2 regions of the Bacillus sp. 7894-2 genome follow, and region 1 is predicted to be linked to the other one. Evidence: riboswitches for the same ligand, from Rfam matches in the RefSeq annotation. Region 1 holds a riboswitch; the other holds the start of a gene.
What was found. A riboswitch is a leader RNA that binds a small molecule or an ion and turns the genes downstream of it on or off. The one in region 1 is predicted to bind cobalamin.

Region 1 (4,431 bases):
AAATTGAAATTCCCCTGGAAGAAGTTATTGCTGGAGATATCATATATGTAAAGCCGGGTGAAAAAATACCGGTTGATGGTGAAATTATCGAGGGACAGTCTGCATTGGATGAATCCATGCTGACGGGAGAAAGCGTACCTGTTGATAAAACAGCTGGAGACACAGTCATTGGATCCACCCTTAATAAAAATGGCTTCCTGAAAATTAAAGCCACTAAAGTTGGCAAGGATACGGCACTGTCACGGATTATTAAAGTAGTGGAAGAAGCACAAGGTTCCAAAGCGCCCATACAGCGGATGGCAGATAAAATCTCCGGGATATTCGTTCCGATTGTTGTGAATATAGCCGTGGTTACATTCCTGGTATGGTATATATGGGTAAGTCCCGGTAATTTTGCAGAAGCACTTGAAAAATTGATTGCCGTCCTGGTGATTGCATGTCCATGTGCCCTGGGTCTGGCTACGCCAACTTCTATAATGGCTGGTTCAGGCCGTGCAGCGGAATATGGGGTTCTTTTTAAAGGCGGGGAGCACCTGGAGCTTACACATGAAATCACTACTGTCGTTCTTGATAAAACCGGCACCGTAACACATGGCAAACCGGTTTTAACGGATGTGATTACGGAAGGCAATGTTGAAGAAAGTGCATTTCTTCAGCTTGTTGGATCAGCTGAGAAGCAGTCTGAGCATCCATTGGCCGAAGCGATTGTAAAAGGAATAAAGGATAAAGGAATCACTCTATTTAATCCGCAGGAATTTGAAGCTATTCCCGGATATGGGATTAAAGCAAAAGTGGAAGGCAAAAACCTCCTGGTCGGTACAAGAAGATTAATGGAAAAATACGATATAAATGTACATTCAGCCAAGCTGGAAATGGAGACACTTGAGGAAAATGGAAAAACGGCCATGCTAGTTGCAGTCGATGGCAAATATGCGGGTATCGTTGCAGTGGCGGATACGATAAAAGAAACATCCAGAAATGCAATCAATCGCTTAAAGCAATTGGGAATTGAAGTCATTATGATAACGGGAGATAACAAACGTACGGCTCAGGCAATAGCTGAGGAAGTGGGGATAGACTCTGCAATTGCAGAAGTTCTGCCTGAAGGCAAGGCAGAAGAAGTAAAAAAACTTCAAAACCAGGGTAAAAAAGTCGCCATGGTCGGCGATGGCATAAACGATGCCCCTGCACTCGCTGTTGCTGATATAGGAATGGCGATTGGAACCGGTACAGACGTTGCGATGGAAGCAGCAGATATTACTCTAATGAGAGGGGATCTAAATAGTATCGCAGACGCCATTCTAATGAGTAAAAAAACGATAAGAAATATCAAACAAAATCTTTTCTGGGCATTTGCCTACAATACCCTTGGCATCCCAGTAGCTGCATTAGGGTTCCTTGCTCCCTGGCTTGCCGGTGCAGCAATGGCTTTCAGCTCCGTATCTGTCGTTTTGAACGCACTTAGATTACAAAGAGTAAAAGTAAGTGAAAAAAACGTTTAATTGGAAGGGGCAAATTTAAATGAAGAAATGGGCAGGTGCAACGATTGCTTACCTGGTGCTTATAATGGCTGGTTATGCGGCATATGATTCTTTCTGGGCTAAGCCAGAGCAGGTACCACATGATATTGAAATTGAAAATCATGAATAAAAAATGACCGGGCAGAGGGGAATCCCCTCTGCCCGTTTTTTACTGATTTATAATTGTAATTTATTTCTCGATATGATAGAATCTTCTACAATATATAGTATGGATTTTTAAAAGTGAAAACTACATATAGATCGTGATTGGTGTCCTATATGGACTTAATAGGGAATTCGGTGAAAAACCGAAGCTGTCCCCGCAACTGTAAGTGCAGACGAAAAAAGCATGCCACTGTACAAAACGCTTTATGGCGCTAGTATGGGAAGGGCTTTTAGTAGAGTGAAGCACAAGCCAGGAGACCTGCCAGGGCGATCGAAAGTTTCTTATCTTCGGGGATTGAGATGATGAAACGATCGCGTAATGGCCGTTTGTTTCTCTGCTTCCTGCTATTATACTATCGTTTGATCCGCTCATTTTCCGGGCGGATTTTTATTTTGCCTTTAGGAGGAAGTAAGATGGTCCAAACCATACAGCCGATTAAAATTTTAGAAGAACTTAAGACTGAATTCCCACAGCTTGGCTTTGAACAAATGTTAAAAAGGTATGAAGAAATGAGTCAGCTGGGAGGAGAGGCCATGTATGACCAGCTAATACTGGATTGTTTATCATTTATCAGCATTGAAGAGCCTGATTGGACGTATGCCGCTTCACGTCTGCTTCTTAAAAAGCTCTATATCGAGTCCGGAAAAAACAGAGAATGCGGGCCGGATGACTGCTACACACATTTTTATACGCTAATTGAACGTCTGACCTCTTTAGGAATTTATGAACAAGATATATTAGATGTGTATTCAAAGGATGAGATAAATGAGCTGTCCCATTTTATTAAAAAAGAAAATGACCGTTTATTTACATATTTGGGGCTGAAGATGCTGGCAGATCGGTATCTGGCCAGGGACAAACAGAGAAAACTCTATGAGCTTCCACAGGAGCGGTTCATGATCATCAGTATGGTTCTAATGAAAAAGGAGCTAAAGGATAAGCGTCTTAAGCTTGTTAAAGAAGCTTACTGGGCAATGAGCGGATTGTATATGACTGTTGCAACTCCAACACTCGCTAATGCCGGGAAAAATTGGGGTCAGCTTTCAAGCTGTTTCATTGAAACCGTTGATGACAGTCTTGATTCCATTTATGACAGTAATACTGATATTGCATCTCTTTCCAAAAGCGGTGGAGGAATTGGAGTATATTTGGGGAAAATCCGCAGCAGAGGCAGTGATATTAAAGGATTTAAGGGGGCATCTTCAGGCGTGATTCCCTGGATGAAACAGCTGAATAACACAGCGGTCAGTGTTGACCAGCTTGGACAAAGGCAGGGTGCTATAAGTGTCTATCTGGATGTCTGGCATAAAGATATCTTCTCGTTTCTTGATGCAAAGCTTAATAATGGAGATGAAAGGCAGCGAACACATGATTTATTCACAGGTGTCTGCATTCCTGATTTATTTATGGAAAAAGTGGAAAGCCGCGGGTATTGGTATTTATTTGATCCCCATGAAGTCCGCAAGGTAATGGGCTTTTCACTGGAGGATTTTTTTGACGAAGGAGAAGGCGAAGGTTCTTTCCGCCAGAAATATAAAGAATGCATTGATAACCCGAATCTATCAAGGGAAAAAGTATCTGCTATTGAGATTATGAAATCCATCATGAGAAGTCAGCTTGAAACCGGGACACCATTCATGTTCTACCGGGATGAGGTTAATCGGAAAAATGCCAATTCGCATTGCGGAATGATTTATTGTACCAACCTTTGCACTGAAATCGTACAAAACCAAAGTGTTACTAAGAGGGTTGAAGAATATACAAGGGATGGGAGAATTATTATCGAGAAACAGCCGGGAGACTTCGTTGTCTGCAATCTTTCATCCATCAATCTTGCACGGACCATAAGTGAAGGAGTCCTTGAAAGGCTTGTGTCCATTCAGGTGCGAATGCTTGATAATGTTATTGATATAAATAGAATTCCAGTTACTCAAGGGCAGATAACAAATCAAAAATACCGTGCGATTGGTCTAGGGACTTTTGGGTGGCACCACCTTCTTGCACTGAAAAAAATCACATGGGAAAGCGAAGAAGCAGCAGAATTCGCTGACATTCTATATGAACAAATTGCTTTTTTAGCGATAAAAAGTTCTATGAATCTGGCAAAAGAAAAAGGAAGCTATACAGCCTTTAAAGGCTCTGATTGGGAAACGGGTGCCTACTTTGAAAAGCGGGGATATATGGGGGCAAAGACAGAAATGGACTGGACAGGATTGAGCAGGGAGGTAAAGGAATTCGGCGTCCGAAACGCCTATATGATGGCGGTTGCCCCTAATGCATCTACTGCATTAATTGCAGGAAGCACACCGAGTATTGATCCTATATTTAACAAGCAGTATTCCGAAGAGAAAAAAGATTATCGAATCCCTGTTACAGCTCCTGATATTAACAGTGAGACCATCTGGTACTACAAATCTGCCTATCATATTAACCAGGAGTGGAGCCTCAGGCAGAATGCTAACAGACAAAAGCATATAGATCAGGCTATTTCATTTAATTTCTATATACCTAACCATATTAAAGCTATCGATCTTTTAAATCTGCATCTTTCAGCATGGAAGAATAAATTAAAAACAACTTACTATATCCGTTCAACTTCATCAGAGGTTGAAGACTGCGAATCTTGCTCAAGCTAAAGGAGGCCATTTATGAATACTCTAAAAAAACGCCCAATTATTAATCAATCGGCGCCTAATAAATCAACTTCAATCATCAACGGCGAATGCTCCAATATTCTTAATTGGG
Region 2 (4,431 bases), on a different contig from region 1:
AGGGAAACCGTTTCCTTTACAGTATAAGAAAAGGCCTGTGAGGAATGCTGGGGCAGAACAGCCATGATTTTCGCCAGTTCTTTCGGTGTATATTCTGATAGGTTCTTACCTTTGATCACAATATCACCAGCTGTATGGGGCAGAATGCCGCTCAGCATCTTCAGAATTGTCGTCTTGCCGCTTCCATTCGGCCCCAATATCCCGAAAAGCTCTCCTTTTTCCACTTCAAAGCTGATATTTTTTACAACCGGCGCACCGGCATACCCGCCTGTGATTTGTTGGGCTCTTAGCATGAGTTATCACTTCTTTCTTGATTCGAAAAGCACAAGCGCCTTTATGCGCTTAAAGTTTATTCCTTCTTCTCATTAAAATAGCCCCAAAAACAGGTGCACCGATTAAGGCTGTAATCACACCGATCGGAAGCTCGGCAGGAGCAATGATCGTCCGTGAAACCAGATCGGCAATAATAAGGAAACCTGCTCCCACCAGAATGGATAGCGGCAGCAAATGCCTATGATCCGGCCCCCATAACATCCTGGTCAGATGAGGAATCACAAGTCCGACAAATCCTACCGTTCCAGACACAGCAACAGCCGCACCCGTTAAGATAGAGCCTGCTATCAGGACCATCATCTTTCTCTTCTGAACGTCCACCCCGATATGCCGGGCCTTTTCCTCTCCGAAGCTCATGGCATTAAGCTCTTTGCTGTTCACTAACAGAAGAACCGCGCCTATCACAAAGAACGGAAGGATAATGTTAATATACGCCCAGCCTCTCATCGACACACTTCCAAGAAGCCAGCCGATGATCTGTCTCAGCTCCTCACCAGTCAGAGCAATCATCAGAGAGATGAGGGCTCCAAGAAAAGAACTGAAGATAATGCCTGTCAAAATAATCGTTTCCACTTTCATGGATCTTTCAATATTTCTCGCAAAAAGCAAAACCGCAAAAATAGTTAAAAAGGCAAATAAGATGCTGAATAAAGGCAGCGTAAACATTCCTGCAAACGGAATGGATAAGCCAAAGAACAAGGTTAAAACTGCACCAAGCGAAGCTCCGGAAGATACCCCGATTGTAAAGGGATCTGCCAGCGGATTTCTTAATAAGCCTTGAAAGGCTGCTCCTGCAATGGCAAGAGACGCCCCGACCAAACCTGCCAGCAATACGCGCGGAAGCCTGATATTCATAATAATATTTGCATGCATGCTATCTGTGTTTTCCAATGAAACAAAGGAAAATATCTCAGCGCTGATTACTCTGATGATCGTCATGGGATGAATGGACACGGTTCCGATTGAGATCCCCATCAGCACGGCACAAAGCAGGAAAGCTGCTGCTGTTACATAAGCCAGTAATTTATTATTTAAATACGTCCGGATATACTGCTTTTGCAAGTTCCTCGACTCCTTCAATAATACGAGGGCCAGAGCGGGTTACCATATCGGAATCAACATCGATAATCTGCTTATTTTTCACTGCGGTTATATCCTGCCAGCCATCGCGGCTTAAGACATTGCCGACAGCATCTTCAGTGTAATAGCCATGAGTTGTGATGATCACATCCGGATTCCGTTCGATAATCGCTTCCGGATCCATCTTCGGCCATCCTTCTTCCGTAATGATATTTTCTGTGTTGATGGCACTCAGCATTTCGTCCATAAACGTCTCAGTCCCTGCTGCATAGATTTCCGGAGCAGGTGAAACTTCAACCATTACCGATTTGCGGTCCTCTTCTTTTATCCCATTAGCTTTTGTTTTGATTTCCTCAAGCTGGCTCTTCATGTCTGAAACAAGAGTTTCTGCTTTTTCCTTCTCTCCCGCTGCGGTCCCAATCATTTCAATGGATTCAAATACCTGATCAAAGCTCTTCGCGTCATTGACAACAAGGACGGTTACACCTGCATCCCTTAATTGCTGAAGACCTGCTTCCGAATATTGTGCACTTGAAGCGTGGGCAAGGACAAGGTCTGGATTTAAGGAGATCACTTTCTCTACATTAAATTCCAATCCTCCGATTTTTTCCTTTTCTGCGGCTTCTGGCGGGTAGTTATCAAAATCCGAGACCCCGACCACTTCTTCTCCAAGCCCTAATTCGAATGCTATTTCAGTGTTGCTTGGAATCACGGAAACGATTCTTTCGGGCTTGGCTTCAATGACCACTTCATTATCCAGCGCGTCATTTATCGTTACAGGAAATGCAACACTCTGCCCTTCCTCAACCTTTTTCTCTTCTTTTGGCTGTTCAGTACTATCGCCGCAGCCTGCAAGCACTCCTGCAGCAAGCAGGATAGTTAATAAAAATACATAAAACTTTTTCATTCTCAGCAATCCTCCTATAACTTTCGACAAAATTCGGGTGGTGCCTGTCACCAAAAATAAAAAAAACATCCCCTCGAATGGCAAGGAGATGTTGGTATGGTCATTTACAAAAAATTGCAGAATAGATGGCCGGACCAAACACCTCCCTATCCTCGTAGGTTTATGGGTGCTTAAGAATCAGGCAGGTCTCCTGGCTCATGGTCAATGCGTTCTGCTCCTTCCCATACTTGTGTGTACAGTGGATTTGCAGACAGCTACCATTTACAGTGGCGGGACCGCGCTGGAATTTCACCAGCTTCCCTATTAAGTCTTCAAAAGAGCTTGCTTTAAAGCCCTTTTGAGAAGACACCTGTTCTATTGCGGATATAAAATTTTCTATTTCTGATTATACACCATCCCGCAGAAAAGTAATAGAAAATTGCGGAATGTTGTAAAAAAGTTCAGAATTCTAACGAGAGTATATTTTCCATTCTTTTGTCTTCTTATCGAACACAATCTTTGCCTCACATGGCTCTTTTACTATGGCTTCGTACTCATCATACATATCATCCATATTAGCAAAATCACCAATAATCCAAATTGGAATCTCGATCCTGACCCGATTCTGTTCGATATCCTTAATGGAAAGGACCGCTCCTTCTTTCATGAGGGGCTTTAATGAAAGCAGGACATCTCTGGTAATAGGAGGATACGTCTTTTTCTTCTTAATGCCAAGGAGCGTTTTTTCTACCTTCATCTGTCCCATTTTCCCGGGGATCACTTCCCCAAGCATACGGTAAAAATCGTTCAGATCGCGATAATAAGTGCGGTTAAACCAGCCATCGTCATGGGCAAGGTACACATACCGGTTGCTCAGATAATTGTAAAATGGCAGCTTAAGATGCTCTTTAATATGGCCGAGATAAAGAAGCTCCGCAATTGTCTGGCCCGGAAGCTCATTCACCGCTTCCTCTTCCTCGAAGTCAATCCAGCAAAAATCGCCATAGCCGTATACATCATCCTCAACCAGCCTGCCCAGCTTGTCCCTTGACACATAATCGAACATCGTGTGGCTATTAAAGTCCCCATGTTCATAACGGTGCTTTAACAGCAGTAAATTATTAATAGAATCTGAAAGAGTCTGGGCAAACTCTGCAAACTCAATTCCATATGTCATTACATACTGATCCTGTTCATTAAGATGGATGTAGATGAGATCACGAATAGTTTGATTCCTTCTTTTCAATGACGAAACCTCCGAACCGTAGCCAAATTGATAAAAAGACAGCTTCTTATGAAACTGCCTGCCAAACTTCCAGTATTTTATCCTCTTATTGTAGCAAAAATATCTGAAAATATCTTTGCAGATGAGAAAAAATTTTTAATCCGTTTTTTTGAAAATACAGGAAACCATCATGGTAATTTATTCGTCTAACTAATGAAATCCCTTTCTCGATTGTAAGGTTAATTTTTCTTTGGTAGGATAAAAATGTAAAAAGGTAAAGAAACCAGGTGTATATAATGAACCAGAATAATAGATTCTCAGACCGATTTGATTGGACGTTATGCTTTCTCCTGCTGCTGTTTTTTCTCATCAGCTGCATTGCGATATACAGCGGACAATCTTCCAATCAATATGAAGGGAATTTTGTTATATCACAAATTAAAAATTATATTGTTGGTGCTGTCATTGTAGGGATTGTCATGTATTTTGACAGCGAGCAAATCCGGAGACTCACATGGCTGCTGTACGGTTTAGGCATCCTATTGCTTGTCGGGCTATTCATTGCACCGGAAAGTATTGCACCAGAACGCAAAGGGGCTACATTGTGGTATATCATTCCCGGACTCGGTTCAGTGCAGCCTTCAGAATTCGTAAAGGTGTTCCTTATTATCGCTCTCAGCAAAATCATCGCTGACCACCATCTTAAGTTTCAGGCTAAGACAGCCGGCACGGACTTTTTTCTCCTAATCAAACTAGGAGCAGTCACATTGCCTCCATTAGGATTGATTATTATCGAAGACCTGGGTACCGCCCTTGTCATCATCGCGATATTAGCAGGAATCATCCTGGTATCCGGAATCACCTGGAAAATCCTTGTTCCGATTTATGGAATCCTCGGTGCTTTAGC

Region 2: it holds a riboswitch for cobalamin, as region 1 does, so the genes downstream of both, CHI10_RS19585 (ABC transporter substrate-binding protein) here and CHI10_RS16375 (ribonucleoside-diphosphate reductase subunit alpha) in region 1, are expected to answer to the same signal.

Annotation. Positions count from the first base shown of each region.
Region 1 is NZ_NPDG01000109.1:3,323-7,753, forward strand. Features, by position in the region: gene CHI10_RS16370 (heavy metal translocating P-type ATPase) at 1-1,502, shown strand, start outside; gene CHI10_RS22755 (hypothetical protein) at 1,522-1,650, shown strand; cobalamin riboswitch at 1,772-1,965, shown strand; gene CHI10_RS16375 (ribonucleoside-diphosphate reductase subunit alpha) at 2,100-4,322, shown strand; gene CHI10_RS16380 (ribonucleotide-diphosphate reductase subunit beta) at 4,335-4,431, shown strand, end outside.
Region 2 is NZ_NPDG01000137.1:5,296-9,726, reverse strand. Features, by position in the region: gene CHI10_RS19595 (adenosylcobinamide amidohydrolase) at 1-293, opposite strand, end outside; gene CHI10_RS19590 (FecCD family ABC transporter permease) at 343-1,395, opposite strand; gene CHI10_RS19585 (ABC transporter substrate-binding protein) at 1,361-2,320, opposite strand; cobalamin riboswitch at 2,484-2,688, opposite strand; gene CHI10_RS19580 (hypothetical protein) at 2,769-3,545, opposite strand; gene CHI10_RS19575 (FtsW/RodA/SpoVE family cell cycle protein) at 3,821-4,431, shown strand, end outside.